2 regions of the Rhizobium sp. A22-96 genome follow, and region 1 is predicted to be linked to the other one. Evidence: predicted binding sites of a transcription regulator. Region 1 holds the regulator's gene; the other holds the start of a gene.

Region 1 (7,749 bases):
CCCTGCCCGCCCGGCTGCTGCACGGAGTGGGTGGCATCGAAAATGACAGGCGCACCCATTGCCGCCATGATCGGCAGCGAGCGCATGTCCGAGACGAGCGTGTTATAACCGAAGGAGGCGCCACGCTCGCAGAGGAGGATATTCGGGTTGCCGCTTTCATTCAGCTTGGCAAGGACGTTCTTCATGTCCCAGGGCGCCAGGAACTGGCCCTTCTTGACGTTGACGACGCGGCCGGTCTTGGCGGCGGCGACCAGCAGGTCGGTCTGGCGCGAAAGGAAGGCCGGGATCTGCAGGATATCAACCGTCTTGGCGACAACGGCGCATTGTTCCTCGGTGTGAATATCGGTCAGCACCGGAAAGCCATATTCCTTCTTGAGATCGGCAAAAATTTCCAATCCCTTCTCGATGCCGATACCGCGCTTGCCGGAGAGCGAGGTGCGGTTCGCCTTGTCATAGGAGGATTTATAGACAAGGCCGATGCCGAGCTTGTCGCAGAGTTCCTTCAGCACGCCGGCCACCATGAAGGCATGCTCGCGGCTCTCCATCTGGCAGGGGCCGGCGATCAGCGACAGCTTGGCAGTGTTGGAAAACAGAACCTTGGACGCTCCCTCGCCGACGATCACTTCCGAATTCGTGCTCATGCTATCTCCTCGAAGGCGAAAAGAGCGCCCGCTGCGGGCGCCAGCTTTGCCAATATACGATTGTTCTTACGCGTGTAGGTGACGCCGTTAGCAGCGAAATGCGACGATGTCACGGAAAGATCGCGTGTTTTGAAAAGGATTGCGCGGGCTCGAAGCCCCGGATCGTCCTTGCCGACCCGCAAATCGTAAAACGCCTCCATGCCTTCCGGCGTCAGGAGATCGATGTCGGCATTGGCAGCCCGGATTGTCAGCCCGAAGGAATGCTCGGATATCCTGGGGTCACCTATGATCTCCTCGAAAAACGAGCGGTACGCGGCGGGTTTGGTCGTCGATATCGCCACCCGCGCAATGCCGGTGACAGCATTTTCATGGCGCTCCAGCACGCTGCGATCGGCGGGCGACGGATTGATGCGCTGGCAGCAGAAGGCCAGGAAATCGGGCGCACGCAGATCGGCGGCAAAGGCAAGACGGAAACCCGCCTGGGTTTCCGTGCCATCCGGCATCTTCATCGGCCTCGAAAAATCCAGCATCCGTCCGGCGGAGATCATGCCGGCCTTGAAACGTTCGTCGTCAGCGACAGCGTCGTTCGTGCCGAAAACCACTCCGGAGAACCCGTCTTCACCCATTCGAAACCGATAGGCCTGATCACGAGCGACGAAGACATTGCCGTCCTCGATGCTCTTTTCACACTGCTCCAGAGATGTGACCCCGAGGGGCTCCAGATAGGTCTTGTCGGCAAAGAAGACGCATGCGTTCTCGGTGCCAAAGGGATGGCGCGCATCCGGAGCCACCGTAAAGCCAAGCCTGCCAAGGCGTTCACGCGCCGATGCGATATTGACCGTCGGCAACACAAGATGATCCAGCGGATGCGGCAACGAAGTCATGGCGTCTCCGATTTTCTGCTGCGGCAGGTTTGCGCCGATCCACGGTCCAATTCAAGGCCAAAGCAGCGCAGCGATGATGCTGGACAATGACTGTTTCTCGACAGCAGCCGAACCTTCTCGGTACAAGCTAGATTTCAGCCATGCTTCAGATAGGTGACTTAAACTCAAAACCACTCCGTCTGCGCATCCAGCGGCGTTTTCCCATATTTATCGTTATGTTAGCACCGATATAACCATTCGCCGCCGCGCCACGATCCATTCGATAATTTTAAATATCTAACTGACAGGGCAAAGCTTTACCGAAATTTAAGTACTTGCGGAACACATATGGAACATATAGTGTCCGTTCTGGATTTGTTTCACGACGTTTCTCTTGATTCTGGGGTTCCAAGACGATGTTGACGCGCAAGCAGCAGGAACTGCTTCTCTTCATTCACGAACGGATGAAGGAGTCCGGCGTTCCACCATCTTTCGATGAAATGAAGGACGCATTGGATCTTGCATCCAAGTCCGGCATTCACCGTTTGATCACGGCTTTGGAAGAGCGAGGCTTCATCCGTCGCCTGCCGAACCGGGCAAGAGCGCTCGAAGTCATCAAGCTGCCGGATGCCTACAATCCCAGCCTGCAGCCGCGCCGCGGCTTTTCACCGAGCGTCATCGAAGGCAGTCTTGGCAAGCCACAGCCGGTCGCGCCGCCTGCTCCCCCAAAGGTGGCCAATGACGACCAGAACAGTTCGGTGTCGGTGCCCGTCATGGGCCGCATCGCAGCCGGCGTTCCGATCTCGGCCATCCAGAACAATACCCATGAAATAACCGTTCCCGCCGATATGCTCGGTTCGGGCGAACATTATGCCTTGGAAGTGCGGGGCGATTCGATGATCGATGCCGGCATTTTTGACGGCGATACCGTCATCATCCGCAATTCGACGACTGCCAATCCCGGTGACATTGTTGTCGCCCTTGTGGATGACGAAGAAGCAACGTTGAAGCGGTTTCGCCGCAAGGGCGCTTCCATCGCTCTAGAAGCCGCCAATCCGGCATATGAAACACGCATATTCGGGCCGGATCGCGTCAAGGTCCAGGGCAAGCTTGTCGGCCTCATTCGCCGCTATCATTGACTGGTGACGCAGAACGGATTGGCACACCATAGGTTCCGGTGCGCCAATCATAGGTTCGGTGCCGCATCCATGGGCGTTGCGGATTGTCGAAAGCTGTGGAGATGATAGGCGTGTCCGAGTCGAAATTCATTTCGACCGAGCCGGTTCGCCTCAATGTAGCGCCGGTGAAAAGCATTGCTCCGGAGCGGCAGCGATCGAGACGCAGTTTTATCGGCGTAACGACGATATTTGCGGTATCGCAAGCAGGCGGTAGATAGGCTGCGTCCTCGATGGTGACGAGCATTGCGCCGTTTTCAAGCATTGCGACACACCATGCACCCTTCTGGCAGGCAAAGCTTCCCTGCATCGTCTGATCGAGCGCTTCCTCCATTGCCTTGCGCACTGCGTTTTGTTCCTCCGTGCTTAACCGCCGGCGGCGATCTGCTTTGCTGACATGAGGGAGCCGGCTGTCGGCCGGAAGAATGGTTGGCGGTTGGTGTTCTGCTGCCACCAGCGCCTTCTGCCATTGCTCGAAGATAAAAGCCTGCGGTCTTTCGCGGTTCGTTGCCAAGATGTAGTCCTGTCGCAACGCGACCAGAGCGCCATCTTCGGAAATCATCAGATCCGGCTTCGGCACGCCGGAACTGAATGTTGCTGCACCGATCGCTGAGAGCAACAGCAGCAGCCCGACATGGCGCAGGCGGGTCCGCAACATGGTCATGATCAGGAAGCCGGCTATGAAAGTCGGCATGAGCCAGCCCGCTTGACGGCCAAAGGTGATATCGCCTCCCCAGCCCGCCACGGTCTTGGCGATCAGGATGACCAGTTCCAGTCCCTCACCGGTGACTTTCCAGAATGGCGCATCAAGGCCAAGCGGCATCAGCAACATGGCCATCATACCGAACGGCATGACAATGAACGAGACGATCGGCATGGCGGCGAGATTTGCGGCAAGCCCGTATGTCGCCAGTCGGTGAAAATGCTCGATCGAGAAAATCGCCGTCGAAGCACCGCCGACGAAGGATGTCGACAACACGCCGCCGAAAAAACGAGAGACGAAGAGCAGCGGGCTGAGGAGCCTGGAGCGCGAAAATATGCTTTCGCGATGCTGCCGCCGCTTCCACAGCGTATAGCCCGACACCAGCGCCAGCGTCGCGGCATAGGACATCTGGAAACTCGGCCCCAGCACTTGCGATGGAGACAGAATGAGGATCACGATTGCCGAAAGCGCTACATTTCGCAGGCTGATCGATGGCCGGTCGAAGAGCACGGCAACCAGCATGATCGCCATCATGATGAAGGCGCGTTCTGCAGACACGCCGAAACCGGAAATGAGGTAATAGGCTGTCACGGTGAGCAGCGCACCAAACGCGGCCACCTTCTTGGTTGGCCAGGCCTGCGCGACACCAGGAAACAGACTGAAGAGATAACGCAGGCCGATATAGAAAATGCCCGCCGATAGCGCCATGTTCAAGCCTGAAATGGCGATGATATGCGTCAGGCCTGCGGTTCGCAGCGCCTCGGTCGTTTCATCTGAAATCGCTCGTCTCTCATCGGTGACAAGCGCGGCTGCAAACGCACCGGTGTCACCTGGCAAGGTTCTCCTGATCCTGTCGCCTATGCTGTTACGCAGGCCGGCGAGCCAGATATCCGCCTGATCGAGCAACGACTCTTTTGTGATATCACCATCTGGTGACAATAATTCCGGGGTGCCGTAGGCGAAGCCGTTCGCGCCAATTCCATTGAAATAGGAGCTGAATGCGAAATCGTTGAGGCGCGGCAAGGCCGGGCCTGCCGGCGGGGTTAACCGCGCCCTGCCCTGGATCCGATCACCCAGGTTGAATGGCTCTGCCTGTTTTCGGACGAAGATAGTGACGCGTTCCGGCGCTCTTCGAATGGCCGGCTTTTCCGTTCCATCGACTTTGACGACATATCTCCAACGGCCGTTGTCATAGGATTCACGCCTTTCGACCCGACCAGTAACGGTTGTCGTCACTGCCGAATCGAGCATCACTGTCGATGCCCGCCAGCTTTCCCATTGCGCCAGAGCCACGCCCAGACTCATCAGCATGCCGGCAAAGAGGGCATGTCGGAACAGACGGCCCGCATCACGCTTAAACAGAAAGGCACCCGTCAAAAGCAGCAGTGCCACCAGGACCGCTTGCGAAGGCGGATCGCTATCGACCTTGAACCAAAATATCGAGCCCAGCCCCATATAGATTGGTGCGAACAGGATGGCGCGACCATGCGCCGCTTCCTCTTCGATCAGTCTTCCTATGGCAGCTCGGCCATGACCGAGGGCCAGGTAGAGCTGTGCGAACAGGCGCGCCTGATCTTGCGTTCGTTGACGTCGTCCAGTCTTCGCACGAGGGGCGAATGAGGCAATAGCGTGGCGATGCTGCGAAGGCAGAACAAGGTCCCGGCCATCTTCCTGCTGTTCCGGTGCCTCTAAATTAGGCATTGAGCGCCTGCCCCACGCAAAACTACAGCTTTCGCGCGATTTTTGCCGTCACCATCAGGTGATTTCAACCGAAATCGACAAATCTGTCACCGATTTGCGCTATTTACCGGAACGGCGCGATCAAACAGGCTACCGCAGTGCCCAAAAGTTGATACTGCAATGCACAATTCGGCATTAGGATAACTTGGCATTAGGCTCTGGATCATATAGCTAGTCGTTAGTCGCTTAACCTTTTGGCGCTTTTTATGGCGTCAATCCCGCCAAATCTTGGAGGATCAGCATGACGGAACAAAGCGCGAAACTAACTTGGGGTGAGAAGACGGTGGATCTGCCGGTCAAAACCGGAACCATCGGCCCGAGTGTCATTGATATTGGTGCCCTTTATAAGAACACCTCCACTTTCACCTACGATCCCGGCTTCACCTCGACGGCGTCTTGCGAGTCGAGCATCACCTATATTGATGGCGACGAAGGCGTTCTGCTGCACCGCGGCTATCCGATCGATCAGCTGGCCGAACACGGCGATTTTCTCGAAGTTTGCTATCTGCTTCTTTACGGCGAATTGCCGACGGCAGCACAGAAGAAGGACTTCGACCATCGCGTCGTGCACCACACCATGGTGCATGAGCAGATGTCGCGCTTCTTCACCGGCTTCCGCCGCGATGCGCATCCGATGGCCGTCATGTGCGGCTGCGTTGGCGCGCTGTCGGCCTTCTATCACGACTCGACCGACATCACCGATCCGCATCAGCGCATGGTCGCGAGTCTTCGCATGATCGCGAAGATGCCGACGCTTGCCGCAATGGCCTACAAGTATCATATCGGCCAGCCCTTCGTTTATCCGAAGAACGATCTCGACTACGCATCGAACTTTCTGCGCATGTGTTTCGCGGTTCCCTGCGAAGAATATGTGGTCAATCCGGTGCTCGCACGCGCCATGGACCGCATCTTCATCCTGCATGCGGACCATGAGCAGAATGCGTCGACCTCGACGGTCCGTCTCGCCGGCTCTTCAGGTGCCAATCCGTTTGCCTGTATCGCTGCCGGCATTGCCTGCCTCTGGGGCCCAGCTCATGGCGGCGCCAACGAAGCAGCGCTCAACATGCTCAGCGAAATCGGCTCCGTTGATCGTATTCCGGAATACATTGCCCGCGCCAAGGACAAGAACGATCCGTTCCGCCTGATGGGCTTCGGCCATCGCGTCTACAAGAACTACGACCCGCGCGCCAAGATCATGCAGAAGACGGCGCACGAAGTTCTCGGCGAACTCGGTATCAAGGACGATCCGCTGCTGGATATCGCGATCGAGCTGGAGCGCATCGCGCTTACCGATGAATATTTCATCGAGAAGAAGCTCTATCCGAACGTCGACTTCTACTCCGGCATTACGCTGAAGGCTCTGGGCTTCCCCACGACCATGTTCACCGTGCTGTTCGCTCTCGCCCGTACCGTCGGCTGGATCGCTCAGTGGAACGAGATGATCGAGGATCCGCATCAGCGTATCGGCCGTCCGCGCCAGCTCTACACCGGCGCACCGCTGCGCGAATATGTTCCGGTCTCCAAGCGCTAAGCTTTGGCATTGAAAACAAAAAACCGGTCAGAAATGACCGGTTTTTTTATGGGACAAAACGTCCAGAATGATCGCCGCAGCCTTGTCGCCCGGCGGCTCCTCTGTCTGCATCCGTTGCCAGACCAGATCGTAGCCCGCGAGCATCGCCGCGCGCTCGCGCGTATCATTCGACAGGCGCTCCATGTAACGCGCCAACAGGCCGGGACGCAGGACGTCGTTGATAAGTTCCGGGACTACGGCATAGTCGGCAATCAGGTTCGGCAGGGCGGCCGACCACACCTTGATGCGCGACATCACGAATCTCGCCAGCCACTCCGTTTTGTAGGTCGAAACCACCGGAACGCTGGCCAGGCCCAGTTCCAGAATCACCGTGCCCGATGCGGCCATGGCGGCATCCGCCTGCGCGAAGGCCTGCCATTTTGCATGCTGACCGACAAGGATTTCCGGTTTGACGGTCCAGCTTTCCAGGAGCGAGCGCACGAGAGTTTCCTGCTTCGGGACTGTCGGAAGCAGGTAGCGAACTGCATTATTTCGCCGACTAAGTTCTTCGGTAGCCCGCTCAAAGACTGGAAGGAGCTGGCGGATTTCGGAACCGCGCGACCCCGGGAGAAGGAGAACAGTCATCGGGGTGTCGGCGGCGACGGCACCGCGCAAAGCACGCTGTTGGCGCGTCTCCAGCAGATTGGCATCCACGGTCAGGCGGTGGCCAACATAGGTGGTCGCCGGACCACCGAGGCGCTGCATCGCTTCCGGCTCGAATGGCAGAACCGCCAGCACGTGATCGACATAGGCAAGCATCTTTTGCGCCCGATACTCCTTCCACGCCCAGACGCTGGGGCAGACGTAGTTGACGATCGGAACGGTGGGCAATGCCTTGCGCACCCTCTTGGCGACGCGATGCGTGAAATCCGGGCTGTCGATGATAAGAAGCACGTCGGGCTTGGCGGCGATAATGGCATCGGCCGTCTGGCGAATGCGAGCGAGCAACTTCGGCAGTTGCTTGATCACCTGGATGAAACCCATGATCGAGAGCTCGGAATAATCGAACAGCGAATGCAGCCCCTGGGCTTCCAGCGCCTCGCCGCCGACGCCAACC
Region 2 (7,749 bases), 280 kb from region 1:
TACCGCGTTTGGCGACGAAATCGACCGCCGTCTTCAGCACCGTCAGCGTCTTCAGGCCGAGAAAGTCGAACTTCACCAGGCCGGCCTGTTCCACCCATTTCATGTTGAACTGGGTGACCGGCATGTCGGAGCGCGGATCGCGATACATCGGCACGAGCTTCGAGAGCGGCCGGTCGCCGATGACGATACCGGCGGCGTGCGTCGAGGCATGGCGGTAGAGGCCCTCGATCTTCTGGGCGATATCGAGCAGCCGGGCGACGACCGGCTCCTTGTCCGCCTCTTCCTGCAGACGCGGCTCTTCCTCAATCGCCTTGCTCAATGGCGTCGGATTGGCGGGGTTATTCGGAACCAGCTTGCAGATCTTGTCGACCTGGCCGTAAGGCATTTCCAGCACACGGCCGACGTCGCGAAGCGCAGCACGCGCCTGCAGCGAACCGAAGGTGATGATCTGCGCCACCTGCTCGCGGCCGTACTTGGCCTGCACGTAACGGATCACCTCTTCGCGCCGATCCTGGCAGAAGTCGATGTCGAAGTCGGGCATGGATACGCGCGACGGGTTGAGGAAGCGCTCGAACAGCAACGAGAAGCGCAGCGGATCGACGTCGGTGATCGTCAGCGCATAGGCGACCAGCGAGCCCGCACCGGAACCGCGGCCCGGCCCAACCGGAATATCATGCCGCTTGGCCCATTTGATGAAGTCGGCAACGATCAGGAAGTAACCGGGGAACTTCATGCCCTCGATAACGCTGAGCTCGAATTCCAGCCGCTCGCGATAATCCTTCTCCTCATAACCCGGCGCCATGCCGAGCGAGGCCAGACGCTGGTCGAGGCCTTCGACCGCCTGGGCGCGCAACTCTGCGGATTCGGCACGGTCGGCTTCGTCCTCGTCGGCGGCGGCACCCGTGAAGCGCGGCAAGATCGGCTTGCGCGTTTGCAGCACGAAGGAGCAGCGCCGGGCGATCTCGACGGTATTCTCCAGCGCCTCGGGCAAGTTAGCGAAGAGCTTGGCCATGTCGGCCCGGCTTTTCAGATAATGGTCCGGCGTCAGACGGAAGCGCGTATCGTCCGAGACGATGGCATTGTGGGCGACCGCCATCAGCGCATCATGGGCATCGTAGTCGTCGCGCGTCGGGAAGAATGCTTCGTTGGTGGCAACCAGCGGGAGCTCGTGCTCATAGGCAAGCGTCAGCATCTTGCGTTCATGACGGCGATCATAGGTGCCGTGACGCTGGAGCTCGACATAGAGCCTGTCGCCGAACAACCGCTTCAGTGTCAGAAGCCTCGATAACGCCTGTGGCGCATGGCCCTCTTTCAGAGCCATATCGACCGGGCCGCCCAGCGAACCGGTAAGCGCGATCATGCCCTCGGTGCCGATTTCCTCCAACCACGAAGTGGTAATGTGAACGGCCTGATTGCCTTCTCCGCCGAGGTAGGCGCGGCTGATGAGATCGACGAGGCGCTCATAGCCTTCTCCCGTCGCGGCGAGAAGGACGATGGACGGAAGCTTGGCAAGCGATTGCTGCGGCCCGCGCTTTTCGCCCTCGCCGCCATCTTCCATGTCGATCGAGACCTGGCAGCCGATGATCGGCTGCAACCCTTCGTCCATCGCCTTCTGAGCGAACTCGAGAGCGACAAAGAGATTGTTGGTATCGGTGATGGCGATCGCGGGCTGACTGTCGCCGGCGGCCTTGGCCAGTATCTTCTTGAGCGGCAAAGCGCCCTCAAGCAGGGAATAGGCGGAATGGACCCGCAGGTGTACGAATTCCGGTGCCTCACCGACCGACGCCGCCGATGCGCCACTGTCGCCAATATCCGCCATCTTGTACCCTTCCGCATGCCCAAATGAATCGGTGATATCTTCGGCATTGCGGACGACAAAGTCCAGAAGTTGCTCCCATCAAACCGGGGAGCAACATGTGCATACAGAGATAAAACTCACATCGCCATCATGATGAGGGAAAAGCTGGCGACAAACATCACGATGGAGGTGAATGCTGCAACGTCTCGAATGATATCGGTCATTTACGCGCTCCTTACTCGTTATGTTTCTTTTTTGTTCTATTTTTGTTCGAGAGTCAATAGATACATCAATAAATTTCATTGCCTGACTTTTTGCCTTGCCAATGGACGCGCGGACAAGCCGAGGCTATGCAGGAATGAAGGGGAGATCACCATGAAATCACTGGCTTATGCTGCCTTCACTCTAGCCTTGCTCGCAACCACGGCCCAGGCCGAAGACGCCATTGCACCCGACCGTATCATCGATGCGGCGATCGGCGATTGGAACAAGGACGGTAAGCCCGATCTCGCTTTGCTGGTCGCATCCGCTCCGGGCGACGATGCCGACAATCCGATCGGCATCTACATCTACCTGCGCGGCGGCGAGCACTTGCTTCTGACGCTGGCCGCAAGTGCTCCGCACAAAGTCTGGGGCACGGTCGGGCCTGACGGCATGGTCGGCCAGGAGCCGTCAATTGCGGCCCTCCCGAATGGATCCATCGCCGTCACCTCGCAGAACGACAGCGTCGGGCGCGACCGCTGGCAGCAGACGCTGACGCTCGCCTATCGCAACAACAGTTTCATCGTCGCCGGTTACACTTATACCTACCGAGATACGCTCGAGCCCGACTCCAGTTACAGCTGCGACTACAATGTGCTCACCGGCAAGGCGACGAAGAGCGGCAAGGATCTGAAGGCCGAAGCCAGGACGGTTAGCATTCAGGACTGGCAGGATGATTTCGGCCAGAAGGTTTGTGGAAACGGCGAGTGACAGCGCATATGTTCACTATTTGTTCTTTACAATTCACGAGGCAAATGCCATTGTGAGCCCTCATCAAAATTGGAGAGGGTCATGCCGGATCTTGCCGAGTTGAATGATTTCATTGTCACCGCCAAGTCCGAAACCTATGTCGGCGATGGCGAGAGGCTGCCGTCCTGCCGAAGCGGCTCGCATGATATCGGCTATGCCAGCGGCCGCTGGCGCTATCTCGACAGCTATTTCGGCGGCACGGATTTCGCCGGGCAGGAACTCGTCTGGCACGATGGCGAACCGGTCTGGGCGATGAATTATTTCGGCCACATCGTCGCGCCGGATCTGATCGACGGACATCGTGCCGGCATGGTCATCAAGTCCGCCCTGCTGCGACTCTATCTCGATGAGAAGCGCTTTCTCGGCGGCTATGAGTTCGAGCACGCGTTCGGCCGCTACGTCGATCAGAGCAGCGGCGATTGCGCCCATTTCAGCGGCCAGGAAGTCATCATGGTCGCTGACCGCAAAGCCTATGAGCTGGATTATCGCGGCGGTTTGGTCGTTCCGTAACGAGCGATCAAACCTCGACCACCTTGCCTTCGCTCAGCGTAACACGACGGTCCATGCGGACCGCGAGTTCGTGATTGTGCGTGGCGATCAGCGCTGCGAGGCCCGATTGGCGCACCAGGGCTTCCAGCGCATCGAACACATAATGCGCGGTTGCCGGATCGAGATTGCCAGTCGGCTCATCGGCGAGCAACACCAGCGGCGCATTTGCGACCGCGCGGGCGATGGCGACGCGCTGCTGTTCGCCGCCCGACAGTTCGGCGGGGCGATGATGGGCGCGGTGGCCGATGCGCATATAGTCGAGAAGCTGGGCAGCCCGCTCGCTGGCGTCCTTGCGTGAGAGGCCGGAGATCAGCTGCGGCATCATGATATTTTCGAGCGCGGAAAATTCCGGCAGCAGGTGATGGAACTGATAGACGAAGCCGATCTCGCTGCGGCGAACGGCAGTGCGCCTGTCGTCAGAGAGATTTTCGCATGCCTGGCCGTTGATCAAGACTTCGCCGCTATCCGGATGCTCAAGCAGGCCGGCTACATGCAAAAGCGTCGACTTGCCCGTGCCCGAGGGGGCGACGAGCGCGACGATCTCGCCACTGCGCAGAGCGAAGTCGGCTCCTTTCAGGATCGATAGCTGGGTATCGCCTTGCCCGTAATGGCGCTCTACGTCGGAGAGCTGGAGAACGACGTTGCCTTTCATCAAATGCGGATTCCTTATTCGTAGCGCAACGCCTGCACCGGATCGAGCCGCGAGGCACGCCAGGCCGGAAAGATCGTGGCAAGGAAAGAAAGCGTCAGAGCCATCACGACGACGGAGATCGTCTCGCTCATATTCATCTGGGCCGGGAGCTTGCTGAGGAAATAGACCTCGGGATTGAAGATCACCGTGCCCGAAATCCAGGAGAAGAACTGGCGGATGGATTCGATATTCAGGCAGACCAGCACGCCGAGAAGAACGCCGGCGAGCGTGCCGACCAAACCGATGGCAGCACCTGTCATAAAGAAGATGCGCATGATAGCGCCTGACGTCGCGCCCATTGTGCGCAGAATGGCGATATCACTTCCCTTGTCCTTCACCAGCATGATCAGGCCGGAAATAATATTCAGGGCCGCCACGAGCACGATCAGCGTCAGGATCATGAACATCGTATTGCGTTCGACCTGAAGCGCCGAAAAGAAGGTCTCGTTGACCTGCCGCCAGTCAGTGAGGAACACCTGCCGACCCGCCGCAGCCTCGATCTTCGGCCTCAACTCGTCGACATCATCCGGATTGCTGACGAAGAGCTCTATCTTCTCAACGATGCCCTGTGCGTTGAAAAAGAGCTGCGCCTCCTCCAACGGCATGAAGACGACGGAGGAATCATATTCGGACATGCCGACTTCGAAGAGGCCGGAAATCGTATAGGCCTTGACGCGTGGATTGACGCCGAACGGCGTCACGTCGCCATCCGGAGCTGTCAGCGTGATCTGGTCACCGACTGTCAACCCCAACTGCCGCGCAAGCCGCGTGCCCACCAGAACGCCCTGCCCCGAGGCAAAGCCTACCATGTCGCCGGAGACGACATGATCTGAAACGGTCTTGAGCTTGGTCATGTCTTCGGCGCGGATGCCGCGCACCAGCGCACCAGTGCCTGAGCCGCCACGGCCGGAGGCGAGCGTTTCGCCTTCGACCAAGGGCAGAGCCATGGTGACGCCGGGAACCGCGGCAAACTTCTTTGCCAGCTCAGCATAATCAGTCAGCGGCGAATCGATCGGCTGCACCACGACATGGCCGTTGAAGCCGAGGATCTGCTTGAAGAGTTCGGCGCGGAAGCCGTTCATCACGGCCATGACGATGATCAGCGCGGCGACACCCAGCATGATGCCGACCAGCGAGAAGCCGGCAATGACCGAAATCGACGCTTCCTTGCGCCGGGAGCGGAGATAGCGCCAGGCGACAAGCCGTTCAAAGCCGGAAAACGGACGAGAAGACGGGCTGGCCTTGGACGAATTCACCTGCTGTTCCACTGCCACATTCACCGCCATTCGCCTTCCATCCTATCTATCGTCTATCAGCCTGCCAGCCGCTTGATTGCCGCTTCGACTGTCATCGTCTCACGATCGCCGGTCTTGCGATCCTTCACTTCCACTTCGCCGCCCGCGATCGAACGCGGCCCGACGATGATCTGCACGGGCACGCCGATCAGATCCGCCGTTGCGAACTTCGTTCCGGCGCGATCGTCACGATCGTCGAAGAGGACATCCTTGCCGGCCTTCGAGAGAGCGGCGTAGATCTTCTCGCAAGCATCGTCACATGCCTGGTCGCCGGTCTTCATGTTGATCACCACGACATCAAACGGCGCAACCGAAGCAGGCCAGATGATTCCGTTCTCATCATGCGATGCTTCGATGATGGCGGGAACAAGGCGTGTCGGGCCAATACCGTAAGACCCCATGTGGACAGCGTGTTCCTTGCCGTCCGGACCCTGCACTTTCGCACCCATCGGCTCGGAATATTTCGTGCCGAAATAGAAGATGTGGCCGACTTCGATACCGCGCGCCGACAGGCGTTCGCCTTCGGGAATAGCATTGAAGGCAGCCTCGTCATGCATTTCCGAGGTCGCGGCATAGACCGAAGTCCACTGATCGAAGATGCTCTTCAAGCCGGCGACATCATCGAAATTCGTATCTTCGCCGGGGATATCGAAATTGACGAAATCCTTGTGGCAGAAGACCTCCGACTCGCCAGTGTCGGCAAGAATGATGAATTCGTGGCTGAGGTTGCCGCCGATCGGACCGGTATCGGCCCGCATGGGGATCGCTCTCAGACCAAGACGATTGAACGTACGCAGATAGGCCGCGAACATCTTGTTGTAGGAGTGGACAGCGCCTTCCTGCGTCAGATCAAAGGAATAGGCATCTTTCATCATGAATTCGCGCGAGCGCATGGTGCCGAAGCGAGGACGGATCTCGTCACGGAACTTCAGCTGGATGTGATAGAGGTTCAGCGGCAGGTCCTTGTAGGACTTGACGTAGGACCGGAAGATGTCGGTGATCATCTCCTCATTGGTCGGGCCATAGAGCATGGGCCGGTCCTGCCGGTCCTTGATGCGCAGCATCTCCTTGCCATAGGCTTCGTAGCGGCCGCTTTCCTGCCAGAGCTCGGCCGACTGCAGCGTCGGCATCAAAAGCTCGATGGCACCGGAACGGTTCTGCTCTTCGCGAATGATCTTGTTGACCTTGTCAAGCACGCGCTTGCCCAACGGCAGCCAGGAATAAATGCCTTGCGACTGCTGGCGAACCATGCCGCTGCGCAGCATGAGGCGATGAGAAACGATTTCAGCCTCTTTAGGATTTTCCTTCAGAATGGGCATGAAGTAACGAGACAGACGCATGACGCTTGTTCCAGATGGTTTGACGGTCCGCTCTTTGCGGAATCGTTAGCAAATTGTGTACTGAAGGCAGTTCATAACTGCTTCGGCGCAGGAAGGAAACCCGCATTCTATAGGAGGGGAATTTGGCAAACGCCCGAGAATGCAGGCGATGCAGCACATTTTCACGATTTCGAAAAAATGGGCGTTTATAAGGATTTACGACGAAAATCTGTCAATAGAAAAATTCTGCGCGACTGTAGTAAAAAAGCAAAAAAACAGATGACAAAGCTCAATGTTTGAGCTAATTTTAGCTCACAAAAGAGGCAAGAAGGCTAAATTCTTGCCGTTTCGCGGTCAAGTCTTGGGAGGATCAGATCTTAGGCGCGTTCACTCGCTGCCCCGGTAACGGATAAGGATCACGCGATACTTTAAAACAAGGCTTATAGCCTTGTTTTTTTTTGCTTTCTCGCCTTCGTTGCTCTGTGTCGACCGGCTCCACAGCAAGCATCAGAAGGCTCTTCAACCAGCATATCGCAACCGTCTTTCCGTAAAGTCTTTGCTTTACGGACATGACAGGCGTGTGACGAATTGAAGGTGATTGCGAGGCGATGTCTGTTCGTGCCGCTCTCGCCTAGGTCCCGATCGGCTATTTATCGAAGTTCGGAACGATCTGTGGAAGCGAGTCTACGGTCAGTCCCAGATAATGCGATGCGACATACCAGGTGCCATAGACCAGAGCCGAGACCAGCGTCGTGGTGAGCACCACTCTCCATGCCTGGAATTTCGTGGGGGCGCTTTCGACGGTGCCAAGGATCACATGCTTATCCTCGGCCTGAGTGCGCAGGCCGAATGGAAGGACTGCAAAAAGCGTAATCCACCAGACAACGAAATATACCGCCAAGCTCGATAAAATCTGCTGGACCATTCTGCTCCCTTAAGACGAGCCTGCTCGCCTCTTCCTCTTCCCAGTTGTTTATAGGATTAACGCCGCGGCGTTTCAAAGCGTCTTTCAGCGCCTTAATGTCACACTTGCTCGAGCTCGATCAGCGTGCCGAAGAAGTCCTTGGGGTGCAGGAAAAGCACTGG

The links. The regulator LexA, encoded in region 1, represses DNA repair genes until DNA is damaged. The targets are predictions, from matches to a motif close to TGTTCNNNNTGTGTTCNG.
Region 2: dnaE (DNA polymerase III subunit alpha) is a predicted target of LexA. The motif match lies at 2,055-2,072, and genes of this name have one in related genera.

The regions. Positions count from the first base shown of each region.
Region 1 covers NZ_JBNWDQ010000003.1:897,866-905,614, reverse strand. Annotated here, with positions in the region: gene kdsA (3-deoxy-8-phosphooctulonate synthase) at 1-641, opposite strand, end outside; gene ACQZ6F_RS17215 (VOC family protein) at 638-1,525, opposite strand; gene lexA (transcriptional repressor LexA) at 1,921-2,643, shown strand; gene ACQZ6F_RS17205 (ComEC/Rec2 family competence protein) at 2,624-4,837, opposite strand; gene gltA (citrate synthase) at 5,364-6,653, shown strand; gene lpxB (lipid-A-disaccharide synthase) at 6,681-7,749, opposite strand, start outside.
Region 2 covers NZ_JBNWDQ010000003.1:613,014-620,762, reverse strand. Annotated here, with positions in the region: gene dnaE (DNA polymerase III subunit alpha) at 1-1,819, opposite strand, end outside; gene ACQZ6F_RS15750 (hypothetical protein) at 2,174-2,770, shown strand; gene ACQZ6F_RS15745 (DUF5680 domain-containing protein) at 2,852-3,319, shown strand; gene ACQZ6F_RS15740 (ABC transporter ATP-binding protein) at 3,327-4,010, opposite strand; gene ACQZ6F_RS15735 (lipoprotein-releasing ABC transporter permease subunit) at 4,025-5,335, opposite strand; gene proS (proline--tRNA ligase) at 5,362-6,684, opposite strand; gene ACQZ6F_RS15725 (DUF1467 family protein) at 7,310-7,588, opposite strand; gene mce (methylmalonyl-CoA epimerase) at 7,687-7,749, opposite strand, start outside.